Regions from separate parts of the Cobetia amphilecti genome, predicted to be linked through region 3. Evidence: predicted binding sites of a transcription regulator. Region 3 holds the regulator's gene; each other region holds the start of a gene.
The links. The regulator sigma-54, encoded in region 3, starts transcription at its own class of promoters, with help from an activator protein. The targets are predictions, from matches to a motif close to TGGCACNNNNNTTGCTNT.
Positions count from the first base shown of each region.

Region 1 (3,278 bases), 950 kb from region 3:
AAGTACGTGATCCACAACGTGGCTCACGCCTACGGCAAGTCCGCGACCTTCATGCCCAAGCCGCTGGTCGGTGACAACGGTTCCGGCATGCACGTTCACCAGTCCTTCTGGAAGGATGGCGACAACCAGTTCGCCGGTGACGAGTACGCGGGTCTGTCCGAAATGGCCCTCTACTACATTGGCGGCATCATCAAGCACGCTCGTGCCCTGAACGCCTTCACCAATGCGTCCACCAACTCCTACAAGCGTCTGGTGCCGGGCTTCGAAGCGCCGGTCATGCTGGCCTACTCTGCCCGCAACCGTTCCGCTTCCATCCGTATCCCGTACACCGCCAGCCCGAAAGGCAAGCGTGTCGAGGCGCGTTTCCCGGATCCGACGGCCAACCCGTACCTGGCGTTCTCCGCGATGCTGATGGCCGGTATCGACGGTATCAAGAACAAGATCCACCCGGGCGACGCGATGGACAAGAACCTCTACGACCTGCCGGCCGAAGAAGCCAAGTCCATCCCGACCGTGGCTGAGAGCCTCGAGCAGGCCCTGACCGCGCTGGACGGCGATCGTGAGTTCCTGACCCAGGGCGGCGTCTTCACCGACGACATGATCGATGCCTACCTCGAGCTGAAGGGCGAAGACGTCCAGCGCCTGCGCATGGCGACTCACCCGCTCGAATTCGACATGTACTACAGCGTCTAAGTACTGCCGGGGTTGAGGCAGACATTCGCTAGTCACGCCATCTGACGGAGTGCCTTCCCGGTGAAGGCAAGCCCACAACGATGACGACAGCAGGGCCATACCGACAGGTGTGGCCCTGTTTTTCGTTGTGGCCCTGTTTTCGCTGTGGCCCTGTTTGTCATTATGGTCCTGCTTCGTTCTATCTCTTTGCTCTGATCCTTTGCTCCTTTGCTCCTTTGCTCTGCCCCTGATCCTTTTCCCTGAGATCGGTCATGCTGCTGACAGATATGCAGGGCGCAGTGGTAGCCTTGCGTGACAGTCAATGCACACAGGCGTCTTGTCGAAGGCCCCAAATGCTGGCATCAACGCGGTAAGCTTTGTAACTTGTTAGCCTTGTCTTCAGGCAGCAGGATCGCCTGTCGATAGACCCAACCCGCTGGAGCTGCCTGCGGCTTCTGGCCTCCCATGACTCTCTTCAGGAATCTTCGGATGTGGCCCTTCGTATCCTCCCTGCGCGTCGCGAACCCCGCGACTGACTCGCGTGCACTGCCAGCAGCGCGCCCCGAGCCACTGCAGTGCCTGCTGCTGGCAGCGACGCTGATGCTGTCCAGCCTGTCGTTCGATCTTCAGGCGGCCCAGGTCTATCGTCACGTCGATGCCAACGGCAACGTCGTCTTCAGTGATCAGCCTGCGGGCGGCAGCAAGGTGCAGCTGACGCCGCTCAGCGTGGTGCCGTCGACGGAATCCCTGCCGCCGCGGCGCAGCACGCCGTCGCGCGTGAGTTCTTCCTCATCCAGCGAGAGCACCCGCACCCGAGCGCCTGCGGTGGATGTGGCCTTCCGTGGCTATACCACCTTCACCATCCAGAGCCCGTCCAACGAGGAAACGCTGCAGACCGGGCAGGCGGGCAATCTGGCGGTGCGCCTGGGGATCGAGCCCAAGCTGCGCCCGGAAGACAAGGTGCGCGTGACCGTGGACGGTGCGCCGTCTCAATCCGCCATGCACAGCACCGTCTTCATGGTGCCGGCGCTGGAGCGTGGCAAGCATGTCATCCAGGCGGAGCTACTGGATTCCACCGGCCGCGTGCGCCAGACCAGTGAGCCGAAGGTGGTCTATGTGCAGCGCGCCAGCGTCAATCTGCCTCGCAATCCCAACAACCCTGCCAATGCTGGCGGTGGCTAGCAGCGTCTGGGCGGCCTTTTGCTTCGCGCGTTTCTCCTTCGCTGACAGGCCGCCTTCGGGCGGCTTTTTCGTGTCTGGGCCAGTCGATGTCGGGCCACCTGGCAGCGAAGTGAGGCAACGCGGATTCGAGCGCGTTTTTCCGCCTGCACCATTTTGGTGCCAATATGGGAGGCCAGAAATGGTTGCACAGCATCGGACGCCGTGTTCTCGGTGCCTGCACCAGACTGGCGCGGTTATTGCAGAACAGGGAGACGTACTGCAGATGGCGAACAAACCCATGCATCAACGACTGCTCGAACACCTGAACACTGCCGTGGTGGTGCTGGACTCACAGCTGCAGATGGTCTGGATGAATCCCGCCGCGGAGACGCTGCTGGCGGTGAGTCTGGTGCGTGTGAAGGGCAGTACGCCCGACAACATGACCGGGCTGGATGACACCCTGATCAATGTGCTGCGCAAGGCGCTGGAGGAACAGCATCCCTACACCCAGCGTGAGGCCGAGATCATCAACGCGGCCAATGAAGCGCTGACGGTGGATTTCACCGCGACGCCCATCAGCGCCAATGAACTGCTGGTCGAGATAGAACCGCGTGACCGCCTGATGCAGATCTCGCGCGAAGAAGCGCTGATCGCACGCCAGGAGGCGGTCAAGGTGCTGACGCGTGGTCTGGCGCATGAGGTCAAGAATCCGCTCGGCGGCATTCGTGGCGCTGCCCAGCTGCTCGAACGTGACCTGCCCGAACCGCAGATGGTGGAGTTCACGCGCATCATCATCGAGGAGGTGGACCGCCTGCGTGATCTGGTCGATCGCATGCTCGGGCCGAACCGGCCGCCGCTGCAGGCGCCGGTCAATGTGCATGCGGTGACCGAGCGGGTGCGGGCCTTGCTGCAGGCGGAAGGCAGCGCCATCACCTTGAGCGCCGACTACGACCCGAGCCTGCCGGAGGTGATCGGCGACGAAGGTCAGCTGATCCAGGCGGTGCTCAACATCGCGCGCAATGCCACCCAGGCCCTCAATGAGCAGCCACAGCCCGATTCACCGCAGCCTGACGCCGCTCCCTACGAGATCACGCTGCGGACCCGCGCTCGCCGGCAGTTCACGCTGGGCCATGAGCGCCATCGGCTGGTCTGCGAGCTGGCGATCATCGACAACGGCCCCGGCATACCGGAGAGCCTGCGCGAGACGCTGTTCTACCCGATGGTCTCGGGGCGCGCCGAAGGCTCAGGGCTCGGGCTGTCGATCGCCCAGGGCATCCTGCACCAGCATCAGGGGCTGATCGAGTGTGACTCGCGCCCCGGCCATACCGAATTCCGATTACTCATTCCGCTAGCCGGCACTTCTGGAGATCACACATGAGCGAGACTGCCCGCGTCTGTATCGTCGATGACGACCGTGCCATTCGCTGGGTGCTGGAGCGCGCTCT
Region 1 covers NZ_CP136695.1:228,319-231,596, reverse strand. The annotation lists gene glnA (glutamate--ammonia ligase) at 1-693, shown strand, start outside; gene R1T44_RS01050 (DUF4124 domain-containing protein) at 1,162-1,854, shown strand; gene glnL (nitrogen regulation protein NR(II)) at 2,117-3,211, shown strand; gene ntrC (nitrogen regulation protein NR(I)) at 3,208-3,278, shown strand, end outside.
Region 1: the regulator sigma-54 is predicted to act here: its motif matches at 2,080-2,097, upstream of glnL (nitrogen regulation protein NR(II)).

Region 2 (3,278 bases), 770 kb from region 3:
CCGGTACGTGCCTGACGCTGACGGTTCCAGTAGCTGAAGATGCCGCTGGCGACGACGGCCAGCACGAACACCGCAATCACCACCGAGAAACCGCTGGAGGTGATGGGGGCCGGCACGAACAGACCGCGCACGTTGAGGAAGAACGCCTCGCCCAGCGACAGCGAGCCACGCGGACTCGGCAGGGTTCTCAGGACGGCGAAATACCAGAAGAAGATCTGCAGCAGCAGCGGGATGTTGCGGAAGACTTCGATATAGACCGCCGCCAGCCGTGAGATCAGCCAGTTGGGGGACAGACGCGCGACCCCCATGACGAAGCCGATCACGGTCGCGGCGATGACACCCAGCGCGGATATCAACAAGGTATTGAGCAGGCCGACGATGAAGGTATCGCCATAGGTGGATTGCTCGGAATAGTCGATCAGGCTCTGCAGGATGCCAAAGCCTGCGGTGTTGTCCAGAAAGGCAAAGCCGGTGGTGATGCCACGGCTTTCGAGGTTGGTCAGGGTATTGCTGACGATGATCGCCAACACACCGAACACGCCTGCCAGCATCAATAGCTGGAAGATCAGTGCCCGCTTGGCCGGGTCACGCCAGAATGGCGGCTTGACCGTGGCCGGCGGGCGAGAAGCAGGTTGTGTCATACAGGCAATCTCCGCCGGAAAGCTATGCGACTTCCGCCTGCCGTCCTATCGAACGGCAGATCAGTTATCTCTCGGCACTCGATGAATGGGTCACGAGGTACAGGCTGGGGCTCATTAACCGGGGCCCACATGACGCTGGCCAGAGGAAGTGGAGCAAGACGCTCACTTCCCCTGGCCAGCGTCCTTGCTCAGCCTGTCATGAGGGGCAAGGCCCACCCGCAGTACAGGGCGAGCCCGCGCATCAGCGAACCGGCGGGGCGTACTGGACGCCGCCATCGGTCCACAGTGCGTTCAAGCCGCGCTCGATACCCAGTGCGGAGCCGGTACCGACGTTGCGCTCGAACATCTGGCCGTAGTTACCGACCTGCTTGATGACCTGGTAGGCCCAGTCAGCCGGCAGCCCCATGGCTTCCCCGTAGTTGCCATCGGCACCAACCAGGCGCGCGACGTTCGGGTTGGTGTCCGACTTCTTCTCTTCGATGTTGTCGGAGCTCAGACCCATCTCTTCGGCGTTGATCTGCGCGAACAGGGTCCATTTGACGATGTTGAACCACTGGTCATCGCCCTGACGGACGACGGGGCCCAGCGGTTCCTTGGAGATGACTTCCGGCAGCACCATCGCGGATGCCGGATCGGAGAGCTTGATACGCAGCGCGTAGAGCTGGGATTGGTCGGAGGTCAGGACGTCACAACGACCGGCTTCGAAACCCTTGACGGTCTGGTCGGAGGTATCGAAGACGACCGGCTCGAAGGACATGTCGTTCAGGCGGAAGTAGTCCGCCAGGTTGAGCTCGGTGGTGGTGCCGGACTGGATGCAGACGGCTGCCCCGTCCAGCTCCTTGGCACTGGAGACGCCCAGGTCCTTGCTGACCATGAAGCCCTGGCCGTCGTAATAGTTCACGCCAGCGAAGTTGAGGCCCAGTGAGGTGTCACGGGTCGCCGTCCAGGTGGTGTTGCGGGACAGGACATCAATCTCGCCGGACTGCAGCGCGGTGAAACGCTCCTTGGCCGTCAGCGGCACATAGCGCACCTTGCTGGCATCGCCCAGCACGGCTGCCGCGACGCCGCGGCAGACATCGACATCGAGGCCCTGCCAGTTACCGGCGTCATCCGGTGCCGAGAAGCCCGGCAAGCCGGTGCTGACGCCACACTGGACAAAGCCCTTTTCCTTGACGCTATCCAGGGTCGCGGCACTGGCGCCTGTCGCCATGGAGGCGGCCAGGACAGCGGCGCTAGCGATCAGCAGTGGCTTCTTGTTGTTATGCATCGTGATTCCCTCGCGAAAGTCTGGAGTCCGCTCGATCAGCCTCGAGTCAGAAGTGGTGCAATGCATTGCATGGCACCTACCGACAATAGCAAGCCGCGTTCCAATTTCCGCCTATCGCGTGATCCGCTGCGTTCAACGCTGAAAAAAGCGCTAAAACCCAGTGTTATAGGCCAAAGCCTCGGGGTGGGGCGGCGGATCATTCCGCGCGATTGCCGCGCAGTTAGGCTCATGGCGAGACCAGTTCGCCTCATATCGGTGCAAAATAAAAACGGCCGTTTCATTGCGAAACGGCCGTTGGCGGTGCAGCGATGTGGCGCGAGTGGCAGATTGCGACCAATGTCTCGGTCTGCCTGACTCAACGCTTGTTCATCCCATCAGGCACGTTTTCGTGCCTGATGGGACTCCCTTGCCACCGCAAGGTGCATGCAGATCACTTCTCCAGCAGGCGCTGCATGAAGGGCGGCAGCACCAGGGCGGCGCGATGGCCTTCGACGGTATAGAAGTCACGCGCGAAGGTGGCGGCAGCGGCATCTTCCTCGCGGAAGGACTTCACGTCACAGCCCTTGCCCGCCAGGGTGCAGCTCCACCAGCCGGACGGATACACCGGCTGCGGGAACGGCAGGGTCGCGACGCTATCAAAGCCCGCTTCGCCCATGTCGTTGCGCAGGTCCTTGATGATGGAATCGGTGTGATAGAGCGGGGACTCGCTCTGCTGCACCATCAGGCCGCCCTGCTTGAGGATACGATGGCAGCGCTTGAGGAAGTCGGTCTTGAACAGACCTTCCGCCGGGCCGACCGGGTCGGTGGAATCGACGATCAATACGTCGATGCTCTCGTCCGGGCAGTTGTCGACCCACTTGACGCCATCCTCGAACAGCAGCTCGGCGCGCGGGTCGTCATTGGACTCGACCAGCGCCGGGAAGAATTGCTCGGAGGCACGCGTGACCGCCGGATCGATATCGATCTGGGTGACCTTCTCCACGCCCGGGTGCTTGAGCACCTCACGCAGGGTGCCGCAATCGCCACCGCCGATGATGACGACACGCTTGGGGTCTGCATGAGCGAACAGCGCCGGATGCGACATCATCTCGTGATAGAGGAAGTTGTCACGGTCAGTCAGCATCACGCAGCCGTCCAGCACCATCAGGTTGCCGTAGGTCTCGGTGGCATAGACTTCGAGGTGCTGATAAGGGGTCTGCTCGTCATGCAGCTTGTGGCTGACATTGAGCGAGAAGGCGCTGCCGTGGCGATCGAAGATTTCGGTAAACCAGGAGCCATCGAGACGTTCGGTCATGGGGGACCCTCGCATTGGATATCACAGACGGGATATCAAGGTATGGATAGAGACGGCACGATGGCCATCGGAAATT
Region 2 covers NZ_CP136695.1:410,451-413,728, reverse strand. The annotation lists gene R1T44_RS01830 (amino acid ABC transporter permease) at 1-641, opposite strand, end outside; gene R1T44_RS01825 (amino acid ABC transporter substrate-binding protein) at 883-1,908, opposite strand; gene speE (polyamine aminopropyltransferase) at 2,339-3,202, opposite strand.
Region 2: the regulator sigma-54 is predicted to act here: its motif matches at 1,994-2,011, upstream of R1T44_RS01825 (amino acid ABC transporter substrate-binding protein).

Region 3 (3,278 bases):
TGGGGCACGGCCACACCGTGGCCAATGCCGGTCGACCCCAGTCTCTCGCGCCCGATCAGGCGCGAGAAGACTTCCTGGCTATCCAGGCTGGGAATGTTCTGTGCGATGAAGGTGCTGAAGAATTCAAGCACCCGCTTCTTGCTCCCCCCGGGGACACCGTAAAGCGTGCGCTCGGGGGGAAGGATCTGATCAAGTGTCATGGCTGAAGGTCAACGGGTCCCGGTGCCCTGAGAGCGAGCCTGGGACTTTTCCTTGTGTTTGACCAGCTGGCGATCCAGCTTGTCGGCGAGCGCGTCGATGGCAGCGTACATGTTGGGGTCTTCTGCCAGGGCGTGGAGGTCAGCGCCTGCCGCGTGCAAGGTGCAGGCAGCCTGCTGGCGCTCCTTCTCGATCGACAGTGTCACCTGAACATTGGTGATGTTGTCGTAATGCCGTTCGAGGCGAGCGAGCTTCTCGTTGACGTAATCGCGGAGAGGATCGGTAAGTTCCACATGATGCCCGGTGATATTCACTTGCATGGACACGCTCCTTTATCCAGCGGGTTGCCATTCAATTGTAACCCTTTTTGACTACGAGCAAACCCTGATCGGACGCTCTGCAACAGGCTTGACGGCCACCGTCTGGCGATGTTTTCGCTCCCTTGCCAGTGGCGTCAGATGTCGTGAGCGTCTGTACCGACAATGCCCAAGCTTTGCGCAAAGATCAACGCTGCGCTGCATCGTGGCTCAGTGCTTGTCTTCAACTCAGTGAGGGGTATCGGAGTGGACTTCAAGGGCACGTCTGGTGGGTGGTGCGTGAAAGACGCGCAAGAAGGCGGGTTTTCGTCGCCAATCCCTGCATGTACGTCGCCTTTCAGGCGCTTCGATTGCGTCGAGCAAGCGGCGTTCCGGGAGGTTCTCCGGGTGTCATCCAGGTGCAATACGCGCAAAAGTGACTTTAAAAACATGCGATTGACGGTGAATGACGCTGCCGGAAAGGCGGTTTTTTACCGTCATCCTGCGCGCCGTCATGGCCCATGACGGGCAATTGATGAGCGGTTGACGGCATGACAGAGCGCACGACAGGCGTACCGCTACCCGCGAAGTCAGAGGCTGATGAGCGGAAAATCCAGCGCTTGAGGTTGGCGGCGGCTGCCATTGTGGAGGTGAAAGCAGGGCATGGCAGCCGCAGGTGACGCGTCAGGCCAGACGCTTGCGCTCGCTGGAGGAGGGGATGCCCATCGCTTCGCGATACTTGGCCACGGTACGGCGTGCGACCTCGATGCCATCGCTGGCGAGCAGATCGACCAGCCGTGAGTCGGAGAGAGGCTTGCGGGCCGGCTCTTCCGCGATCAGCTTGCGGATGCGGGCACGAATGGCGGTGCTTGAGTGGGCGTCGCCACTGCCGCTGCCACCGACCTGGCTCGAGAAGAAGAACTTGAGCTCGAAGACGCCGCGCGGGGTGTGGATGTACTTCTGGGTCGTGACCCGCGAGATGGTCGACTCATGCATCTCGACCACTTCGGCGATGTTGGCCAGAATCAGCGGCTTCATGCCTTCCTCGCCTTGCTCGAGGAAGTCGATCTGGCGCGCCATGATCTCGCGGCCGACCTTGAGCAGGGTGTCATTGCGCGATGACAGGCTCTTCATCAGCCAGCGGGCTTCCTGCAGGTTGTCCTTGAGGAAGGTATTGTCGGCGGACTTGTCGGCACGCTTGATCAGCGCGGCGTATTCCGGCTGGATGCGCAGCTTGGGCAGCGCTTCCGGGTTGAGCTCGACCTGCCAGCCGTGGCGGGTATGGCGTACCAGCAGGTCAGGGATCACGTAATCGCTGGCGGGCTCGCCCCAGGCGGATGCCGGACGCGGGTCGAGCGCGCGCACCAGGCGGATGACGTGATCCAGCTCGTCATCGTCGAGGCTCAGGCGGCGCTTGAGCAGCTTGCGGTCATCGTTGCCCAGTGCCTCGAGGAATTGACGTACCAGGCGGCGCGCCTGCGCCAGCAGCGGCAGATCATCCGGCAGCAGTGCCAGTTGCAGCAGCAGGCATTCGCGCAGATCACGGGCGAAGACGCCGGTCGGGTCGAACTGCTGCAGACGCAGCAATACCTGCTCGAGTTCGGAGGCCTTGAGGCCGGGCAGGCCCTGGCCGCGCAGGCCATCGACCAGTTCGTCGAGTGACAGGCTCAGATAGCCGGCACCGTCGACGGCATCGATCAGGCTCTCTGCCATCTGGCGTTCACGGCCATCGAGGTCGGTCATCGCCAGCTGCCAGCGCAGGTGGTCCTGCAGGCTCTCGACGCTGGTATTGCGATCGAAGTCCGGCCCTTCTTCACTCCCGCTGCCACTGCCGGAGCTGGTCAGGCTACCGGCGTGGTCCTGGTAGAGGTCCGACCAGTCACTGTCGAGGGGGTATTCCTCGGGAATCTCGCTCGAGGAGTCGGCAGTGGAGATCTCGCTCGAATCCTGTGTCTCGATGACATCCAGCGACTCGTAGTCCTCGTCGAGCTCCAACATGGGGTTGGACTCGAGGGCTTGCTGAATCTCCTGACGCAGGTCGAGCGTCGACAGCTGCAGCAGCTGGATCGCTTGCTGGAGCTGCGGCGTCATGGTCAGCGAGGTGCCGAGGCGGAGTTGCAGGGTGGGTTTCATGGAGTCAGTCAATTCACGGCAAAGGAACGTGCCTACTACGCTATACCGTGACTCGGGGCACTGACAAGTGGTTGTCATGAATATTCAAGCAACTTGCATGCCATGTTTCCACCAAGGTGGTATGGACGTCATGCATGCGTCTGATGTCAGACATGAAAAAGCCGCTACGCGATAAAATCACGCAGCGGCTTTTGAAGCTTTCGCCTCCGGTGGGCTCAGCGCATTCGCTGACCCTAGAGCGTGAACTCGTGGCCCAGGTAGACGTCGCGCACCTGCTGGTTGGCCAGGATGGAGTCCGCATCACCGTGGGCGATGATCTGGCCATCGCCGACGATATAGGCGGTGTCACAGATATCGAGCGTCTCGCGCACGTTGTGGTCGGTGATCAGCACGCCGATGCCACGATCGCGCAGTTGGCGCACGATGCTCTTGATCTCGCCCACCGAGATGGGGTCGACGCCGGCGAAGGGCTCATCGAGCAGCACGAAGTCCGGCTCGGTGGCAAGCGCCCGGGCGATCTCGACCCGACGACGCTCACCACCGGACAGGCTCATGCCGGCGCTGGCGCGGATGTGCGTGATGCTGAATTCCTCGAGCAACTCTTCAAGGCGTGCCTTGCGGCCATTGCGATCCAGGTCCTTGCGGGTCTCC
Region 3 covers NZ_CP136695.1:1,181,787-1,185,064, forward strand. The annotation lists gene R1T44_RS05035 (PTS sugar transporter subunit IIA) at 1-200, opposite strand, end outside; gene hpf (ribosome hibernation-promoting factor, HPF/YfiA family) at 210-518, opposite strand; gene R1T44_RS05045 (RNA polymerase factor sigma-54) at 1,179-2,627, opposite strand; gene lptB (LPS export ABC transporter ATP-binding protein) at 2,861-3,278, opposite strand, start outside.